2 regions of the Streptomyces sp. CC224B genome follow, and region 1 is predicted to be linked to the other one. Evidence: riboswitches for the same ligand, from Rfam matches in the RefSeq annotation. Region 1 holds a riboswitch; the other holds the start of a gene.

Region 1 (4,130 bases):
GGTGGGCTCGTCCAGGACCAGGACGCCCGGCTGCTGGACCAGCGCCCGGGCGAGCAGCGCGCGTTGGCGTTCGCCGCCGGAGAGCTGCCCGAAGGGGCGGTCCGCGAGGCCGTCCGCGCCGACCTGGTCCAGGGCCTCGTCGACGAGGGCCCGGTCGGCGGCCGTGTCGGCCTCCCAGAAGCGCTTGTGCGGGGAGCGGCCCATGGCCACGATCTGGCGGACCGAGAGGTCGAAGCCGGTCTGCCCGTCCTGCGGGACGGTGGCGATCCGGCGGGCCCGCGCCTTGGCCCCGGCCGCGGCGAGGTCCGCCCCGTCGAGCAGGACGCGGCCCGCCGTGGGCGTGAGCGCGCCGTACACGCAGCGCAGCAGGGTCGTCTTGCCGCTGCCGTTGGGGCCGACGAGGCCGACCGTCTCACCGGCACGCACGGTGAGTGAGACGCCGTCGACGAGGCGGCGGCCCAAGGGGGTGGTGTAGCCGAGGTCCTCGGTGCGCAGCGCCCGGACGGCCCCCGCACCGGCGGCGTCCCCCGTCGCCTCCGTCGCCTCCGTCGCCTCCGGCCCCTCTGTTCCCTCCGGCCCCTCCGGCCCCTGGTGCCAGGTTCTGGTCATGCCGCCGCCTCCGCGCGTGCCCGGCCCCGGCGCAGTTGCCAGAGGAAGAACGGTCCGCCGGTGAGGGCGGTGAGGACGCCGACGGGCACGTCCTGCGGGGCCGCCACGGTGCGGGCCCCGAGGTCGGCGACGACCAGGAACACCGCGCCCATCAGCGCGGCCACCGGCAGCAGCGCCCGGTGTCCGGCGCCGACCAGCATGCGGGCGGCGTGCGGCACCATCAGGCCGACGAAGCCGATGGCCCCGCTGTGCGCGACGAGCACGCCGGTCACCAGCGAGGTGAGGACGAAGGCGCCCGCGCGGAACCGGGCCGTGTCCAGGCCGAGGACGGTCGCGCCCTCCTCGCCGACGAGCAGCAGGTCCAGCAGCCGGGCCAGCGCCACGAGCAGGGCCGTGCCCGCGGCCAGCACGGTCAGGGGCACGGCGAGCATGTCCCAGCGGGCGCTGCCGAGCCCGCCGAGCGTCCAGTACAGGACCTCCTTGAGGTGGTCGGCGCGGGCCGACATCACCAGGATCAGGCTGGTCAGGGCGGACAGGATGTACGAGACGGCCACGCCGGCGAGGACCAGGCGGCTGGTGGTGAAGCCGCCGCCGGGGTCGCGGGCCAGCGAGTAGACGACGAGCAGGGCGAGGAACGCGCCCGCGAAGGACGCCACCGGGACGGTCACCGTGGTGGCCAGGCCCGCGCCCACGCCCAGCACGATCACCGAGACCGCGGCGGCGGAGGCACCGGAGGAGACGCCCAGCAGGAACGGGTCGGCCAGCGGGTTGCGGACCAGCGCCTGGAGGGTGGCGCCGACGACGGCCAGGCCCGCGCCCACGACGGCCCCGAGCAGGACGCGCGGGAGGCGGACGTCCAGGACGATGGTGCGGTACGGGGACGGCCCCTGGGCCCGGCCCGTGAGGATGTCGAGCACCTCGGCGGGCGGGATCCGCACGGAGCCGTAGGCCAGCGCGGCGGTGCCCGCGGCCGCGAGGGCGAGGACGAGCAGGGCTATGAGGGTGCCGTAGGCGAGGCCGCCGGGGGCTCCCCGGCCCCGCCCCTTCCCGGCACCGGGGGCTGCGCCGCCGGACCCCCCGGACCCCCGCCGATCGCGCTTCGCGCTCGTCCGCAACCACCGGACGGGCGGAACCCCGGCCGGAGCGGGCTTCTCCGTGGGCATCACCGAAGCTGCTCCGCCAGCTTCTCCACCGCCTTGGGGGCTCTCACCCCCAGCACCACGTCCGACAGCGGCAGCACCGCGAAGCGCTTGTTCCTCACGGCGGGGACGTCCTTGAGGGCGGGGTCGTCGAGGAGGCGCTTCTTCTTCTGGGCCACCGTCGTCGCGCCGTAGTCGTAGATGAGGATCACGTCGGGACGGCGGTCGACCACGGTCTCCCAGGAGGCGTCGCCGAAGGGCTTGTCGAGGTCGGCCATGACGTTGCGGCCGCCCGCGCGCTCGATGATGTCGTTGCCGATGCCCTTGCCGCCCGCGGTGAAGGCGGTCTTGTCGCCGCTGTCGTAGACGAAGACGGACGGGGGCCTGCCGCCCTCGGTCCTCTTCGTGGCGCGGGCCAGTTCCGCCCTGGCCGAGCGCACCCACTTCTCCGCGCGGTCGCGGACGCCGAACGTGGCGCCGGTCTCGCGGATCTCCCGGTAGAGGTCGTCCATGGTGACCGGCTTGTCGGCGCAGCTCTCGATGTTGAGCCGGGAGTTGATGCCGGACTTGGCGAGGGCGGCGCGGGAGCGGCCGTCGTTCTCCGCGAAGGAGCTCGCGTAGCCGCCGTAGACGAAGTCGGGGTTGGCGGCGAGGAGCTTCTCGTACGAGGGGTACTCCTTGGCCAGGACCGGGCGCGACCTGTAGGCCTTCTCGTACTCGGGAAGGATCTTGTCGTCGAGGTAGGCGGTGCCGGCGATGCGGTCCTTCAGGCCCAGCGCCAGGAGGATCTCCGTCACGTGCTGGTTCATGGTGACGGCACGCTTCGGGGGCGCCTGGTACGTCGTCTTCACGCCGCAGTTCGTGACGGTGTACGGGAACCCGGCGGCCGTGGCCTTGCCGTCTCCCGCGCCGGAGTCGCTCCCCGGCGAGCAGGCGGTCAGGGGCAGCAGGGTCGCCGCGGCGGCGAGCAGTACGCGGATGCGCATGGCTGTGCGGTCCTCCTCCAGGGGATTTCCGCGTCCCCTGCGTCAAGTGGGAGGAGGCGGCAGGGCAGTTCCTGGCTCACGGCACGCGCGTGCCGGTCACAGTGGCGGGACCGCGCCGGAGTCACACCGGCTTCCTGGGTCCTGCCGCCTCGAAGGTCGTGCTCAGTATGCCTGGACGAGCCGCACCTCTTCCTCGGTGACCTCTCCGTCCACGATGCGGAACGAGCGGAACTGGAAGGGCCCGGCGCCGTCCGTGTCGGCCGTCGAGACGAGGACGTAGTGGGCGCCCGGCTCGTTGGCGTAGCTGATGTCGGTGCGGGAGGGGTAGGCCTCGGTGGCCGTGTGCGAGTGGTAGATGACCACCGGCTCCTCGTCGCGGTCGTCGAGGTCGCGGTAGAGCTTGAGCAGGTCGGTCGAGTCGAACTCGTAGAACGTGGGTGAGCGGGCCGCGTTCAGCATCGGGATGAACCGCTCGGGGCGGTCCGTGCCCGCCGGGCCCGCGACGACGCCGCACGCCTCGTCGGGGTGGTCCTTGCGCGCGTGCGCGACGATCTGGTCGTGCAGGGCCTGGGTGATGGTCAGCATGCCGGTCAGGATAAGCAGGCCGGACACGCGGACGGGCCGCCGCGTATCACAGAGCGATACGCGACGGCCCGCATGCCGGACCTCCGGGACCCGCGGGCCCCTGGGGAGGTGTCAGTCCTTGCCCGGCGCGGCGTCGGCGGCCACGGCGGTGTGCTCGCGCTTGCGGAAGGCGGCGCCCTCCGGGTTGCGGCTCTTGAGGACGAGGTAGGCCACACAGAGGATGGCGGCCCAGATCGGGGCGCAGTACAGCGAGATCCGGGCGTCCTTGTCGACGCCCATCATCACGATGACCATGGCGATGAAGGCGAGCGCGAACCAGCTCGTGTACGGGGCGCCCGGCGCGCGGAAGGTGGACTGCGGCAGGATGCCGCGGTCGGCCTTGCGGCGGTAGTTGATCTGGGAGACCAGGATCATGATCCAGGCCCACATGCCGGAGATCGTGGCGAAGGAGACGACGTAGTTGAACGCCTCGCCCGGCCACTGGTAGTTGATCCACACGCCGACGAGCATCAGCGCGGCGGAGAAGGTGGTGCCGACCAGCGGCAGGCCGTTCTTGGTGAGCTTGGTGAAGAACGCCGGGCCCTGGCCGTTGAGCGCGAGGTCGCGCAGCATGCGGCCGGTGGAGTACATGCCCGAGTTGCAGGAGGAGAGCGCGGCGGTCAGGACCACGAAGTTCACGATCGCGGCGCCGATGCCGAGGCCCATCTTCTCGAAGGCCGCGACGAACGGGGAGACGCCCGGCTGGAAGTGCGTCCACGGCACGACCGACAGGATCATGATCAGGGCGCCGACGTAGAAGACGGCGATGCGC
Region 2 (4,130 bases), on a different contig from region 1:
CGCCGCCGCCGAGGTGGCCCGCCACCGCCGCCCATACGTCGGGTACGGAGATGTCGGCGGGGCCGATGGTGACGGCCACGGCCACCGACAGGAGCAGGGCGGCCAGGCCCGTCGCGCACAGCAGGCCCGTGCTCCGCCACCAGGATCTCCTCGCGCCGATCCGTGCGTCGTTCCGTGTGCCGATCCGTGCGTCGTTCCGTGCGTCGTTCCGCGTGCCGTTCCGCGCGTCCTTCCGCGTGTTCACCGCCGGGCGCCGCGTCGCTTCGTCTTCTGTGCCGGTTCCCGTGCCGATTGCTGTGCCGGTCCCCGTGTCGCTTCCCCTGGCCGCGCGCGCACCGTCCCGTGCCGTCGCGCTCACCGTGCCAGGCCGAACTTCCGCAGGCCCGCCGCCACTTGTTCGATGCCGTCGACCGTCCGGATCGTCGGGTTCAGGGCCTGCCCGCTGAGCAGCACGTAGCGCTTCTTCCTCACGGCCGTGAGGTTCTTGGTGACGGGGTGGGACTCCAGGAACTTGATCTTCTGGCGGGCGCTCTCCGCCGACTGGGCCTTGCGCGTGAGGTCGCCGATCACCAGGACGTCGGGGTCGCGGTCGGCCACCGTCTCCCAGTTGACCTGCGGCCACTCGGCGCGCGTGTCGGCGAAGGCGTTGCGGACGCCGAGGGTGCGCGTGATGATGCCGGGCGCGCCGCAGCAGCCCGCGATGTACGGGGTCTTGGAGTCCGAGAACCAGTACAGGACGGACGCCTTGGACGCCTTGACCGTACGGGCCGCCTTCGCGGTGCGGGACTTGAGGTCCGCGATCAGGCGCTCGCCGCGCTCCTCCACGTGGAAGACGCGGGCCAGGTCGCGGATCTCCTTGTGGACGGTGTCCATGGTGAGTGTCTTGGTGCGGGTGCCGTCGTCGTCGCCGCTGTTGTCCTTGCCCGCGCAGTCGGTGGGCGAGACGTAGACGGGGACGCCCAGCTCGGTGAACTTGGCGCGGTCGGCGACGCCGCCCTTGCCCACGGTGTAGAGGAACGAGGCGCTGACGAAGTCCGGCTCCTTGGAGAGGACCTTCTCCAGGGACGGGTAGCGGTCCGCGAGGCGCTCGACCTTCGCGTTGTCCTTCGCGAGGTTCGGCCGGACCGGGTCGGTCCAGGTGCCGGTGCCCGCCATGCGGTCGGCGAGGCCGAGGGAGAGGAGGATCTCGGTGGAGCCCTGGTCCAGGGAGACGGCCCGGCGGGGCGGGGCGGTCACCGTGGCCTTCTTGCCGCAGGAGGTGACCGTCACCGGATAGCCGTCGGCCCCGGCCTCGTCGTCCCGGCCGGCGGAGGAGCCGCCGCCGCACGCCGTGAGCAGGAGCAGGCCGCCCGCGGCGAGCAGCGACGCGGTGCGGCGTACGCGAGGGCGTGTCCGAAGGCCTGCCCGGAGGCTCGTGCGAGGGCTTGTCCGAGGGCGTATCCGAGGGGCGAGAGAGAGCACACGTCTTCCCGGGTCTCATGGCTCATGCGCGGAGCCTGGTCTGCGAAACCCCGCCGCCCGGCGCCCGGACGGCGGTGCCAGCAGGTCTTCGGACTCGGGTTCGTCCGGACGGGGCCGCCTTCCCGGGCGCCCGTGGGCGCCCAGTGGCCGCTGGCCCCGCCCGTCCCCCTCACCGCTGCGCGTCAGTTCCGGATTCCCACCGGATTCCCTGGCCCGGGTGCGGGCGCGACTGGCGTGCGCAAGCTATCACCCCGGGCTCTCGTCACCGCTGGTCGGGGCGGGGTTCGCCGCGGTACGTCCCGAAGGACCACTTGTTGCCCTCCGGGTCCGCTACGGCGAACTCCCGGCTGCCGTACGGCTGGTCCGCGATCTCCCGGAGCACCTTGACGCCCGCGTCGGTGAGGCGCCGGTAGAGGGCGTCCACGTGGTCCGTGACGACGTACGCGCCGAACGTGCCCGGCTCCAGGCACCACTCGGCCGCCTCAGGGTTGTGGCTGCCGAGCATGACGCCGCCGCCCTCGGGCCAGTCGAGCTGGGCGTGGGCGACGCGGCCGCCGTCCTCGTACACGGCGGTCCGCAGGAAGCCGAGCGTGCCGACGAGGAAGTCGATCAGGGCGGGGGCGTCGTGGGCCTGGAAGGTGGGCCAGACGTCGGGTGCGCGCCGGGTCGTGGGGGTGTGCGTGGTGTCGATGTTCTGACCGCTCTGCGTGAGATGCGCGTTCTGCGGTGCTTCGTCGCTGTTCATGGGTCTCAGTCTTCGCCGGTCAGGTGCCCTCCGGCTTGGATATTCCGGCACTCCTCGGCCAGCCAGGCGGTCGGGCTCACGCCCGTGTACTGCTGGAAGTCCCGTACCAGGTGGGAGTGGTCGTAGTAGCCGCAGTCGGCGGCCACGCGGGCGAGGTCCGGGGGCGCGCCCGCGACGACGGCGCGGACGACGCGGGCCTTCGCGTGCTGGAAGCGCATGAGGCGGGCGGCCTGCTTGGGGGTGACGCCGGTCTCGGCGCGGAACAGGGCCGAAAGGCGGCGCTCGCTGAGCGCGACGTGCGCGGCCAGGCCCCGCAGGGTGCCCGCGCCCCGGTGCCGGGCGAGCCACGCCCAGGCCTCGGCGACCTCCGGGCGGGCGGCGCCGCGCCGGTCGGCGTCGGCCGCGCGCCGCGCCAGGTAGGCGTCGAGGCAGGCGAACCGCGCGTCCCAGCTGTCCGCCGCGCACAGCCGCTCCCGTACGTCCGCGGCCAGGCGGCCCAGGACGTCCGTGCCGTCGATGACGAGCTGCCCGGTCAGCTCGGCGGCGGGCAGGCCGAGGAGCGCGCGGGCCGCCAGCGGGTGCAGGGCGAGCTGGATGCCCGCCTCGCGCTCGGGCCGGACGACGTACGCCGGGCTCTGGTGCAGGCCGCCGACGACGATGACGGCGCGGGCGGCGCCCGGGCCGGTGGCCTCGGCGGGGGTGCGGCCGGTGACGACCGGGCCGTCGAGGGAGAAGAGCAGCGTCAGGTACGGGGACGGCAGGCCGCGGTGCAGGGCCGGGGTCTGGCCCGAGACGCGGTAGCCCACGGCGGACACCACCAGGCCGCGCCGCCCCGGAGCGGGCGCGGCGTGGACGAACTCCTGGCCGGCGGTGTCCATGGGTTCCATTGTGGCTCCGTACCGCGCGTCGCCGCGGGGCGGCGGTCGCGGCGGGGCCTCGCCGGCCGCGGTCCCGGTCCCGTGCGTCGGTCCCGTGCGCCGGACGGGGCTCGGAGTCCCCGCCCCGTCCGGCGCACGGCTGTCGTGAGTCAGCGGTCAGAGGGTCGGTGCGTCGGTGGATCTGGGCGTCAGCGGGTCGGTGCGTCGGCGGGTCGGTGCGTCGGAGAGGCTCGGTGGATCAGCGAGACAGTGAGTCTGTGGGTCAGTGGGTCAGTGGGTCAGTGGGTCAGCGGCTCAGCGAGACTGCGGGTCAGCGGGTCAGCGGGTCAGCGGGTCAGCGGCTGTAGCGCATCAGGGCCCGCACCATGTGGCACGTCGTGTCCGACGGGGGGTGGATGCCCACCGTCTCGGCCATGGCGCGGATCCGTACGTTGTCCGCCTGGGTCGGGACGTAGACGCCCGCGTCCAGGAGGGCGATGGCCAGCCTCATGGCCTTGAGGCGGCGGTTGTGCGTGATGTACCACTCGCGGGGGCGGCCGGGCGGCAGGGGGTGCTTCGCGTGCGGCACGTACGGGACGTCGAGCAGCGGCGGCTGCACGGCGTGCCGGACGCGGGACGCGCGCGGGGCACGGGACGAGGACGTGCGGGAGCGGGCGGTCGTAGCGGGCACGGACGGGACTGCGGCAGCGGGCACAGACATCCTCCTGTCGCGGTTCGGGAACCCTCGCGGGCCCCTTCGAACATTGCTTCCATTCTACGGGCCGGCACTGACAACGGCCGGTCTCCGGAACGGCAATCTCCGCTGGCCAGAGGGGGTTTGAGGGGCACGGGGCGGGTGGGTCGCGGGTAGCGTGTGCGGCATGGAGATCTGGATCAACCCCGCCTGTTCGAAGTGCCGCAGCGCCCTGACGCTGCTCGACGCGGAGGGAGCCGACTACACGGTGCGCCGCTATCTTGAGGACGTGCCCAGCGCCGACGAGATCCGCGACGTGCTCGACCGGCTCGGCCTCGAACCCTGGGACATCACCCGCACCCAGGAGGCCGAG

The links. Region 1 has a riboswitch for cobalamin ahead of QK440_RS32465 (ABC transporter substrate-binding protein). Riboswitches for the same ligand answer to the same signal wherever they lie in the genome.
Region 2: another riboswitch for cobalamin. It lies ahead of QK440_RS01875 (ABC transporter substrate-binding protein); the one in region 1 lies ahead of QK440_RS32465 (ABC transporter substrate-binding protein).

What each region holds. Positions count from the first base shown of each region.
Region 1 is NZ_JASCXL010000108.1:17,232-21,361, forward strand. It holds gene QK440_RS32455 (ABC transporter ATP-binding protein) at 1-609, opposite strand, end outside; gene QK440_RS32460 (iron ABC transporter permease) at 606-1,772, opposite strand; gene QK440_RS32465 (ABC transporter substrate-binding protein) at 1,772-2,734, opposite strand; cobalamin riboswitch at 2,779-2,911, opposite strand; gene QK440_RS32470 (M67 family metallopeptidase) at 2,897-3,319, opposite strand; gene QK440_RS32475 (amino acid permease) at 3,431-4,130, opposite strand, start outside.
Region 2 is NZ_JASCXL010000002.1:163,906-168,035, reverse strand. It holds gene QK440_RS01880 (iron chelate uptake ABC transporter family permease subunit) at 1-124, opposite strand, end outside; gene QK440_RS01875 (ABC transporter substrate-binding protein) at 355-1,362, opposite strand; cobalamin riboswitch at 1,523-1,710, opposite strand; gene QK440_RS01870 (VOC family protein) at 1,724-2,206, opposite strand; gene QK440_RS01865 (helix-turn-helix domain-containing protein) at 2,212-3,084, opposite strand; gene QK440_RS01860 (hypothetical protein) at 3,419-3,784, opposite strand; gene QK440_RS01855 (arsenate reductase family protein) at 3,945-4,130, shown strand, end outside.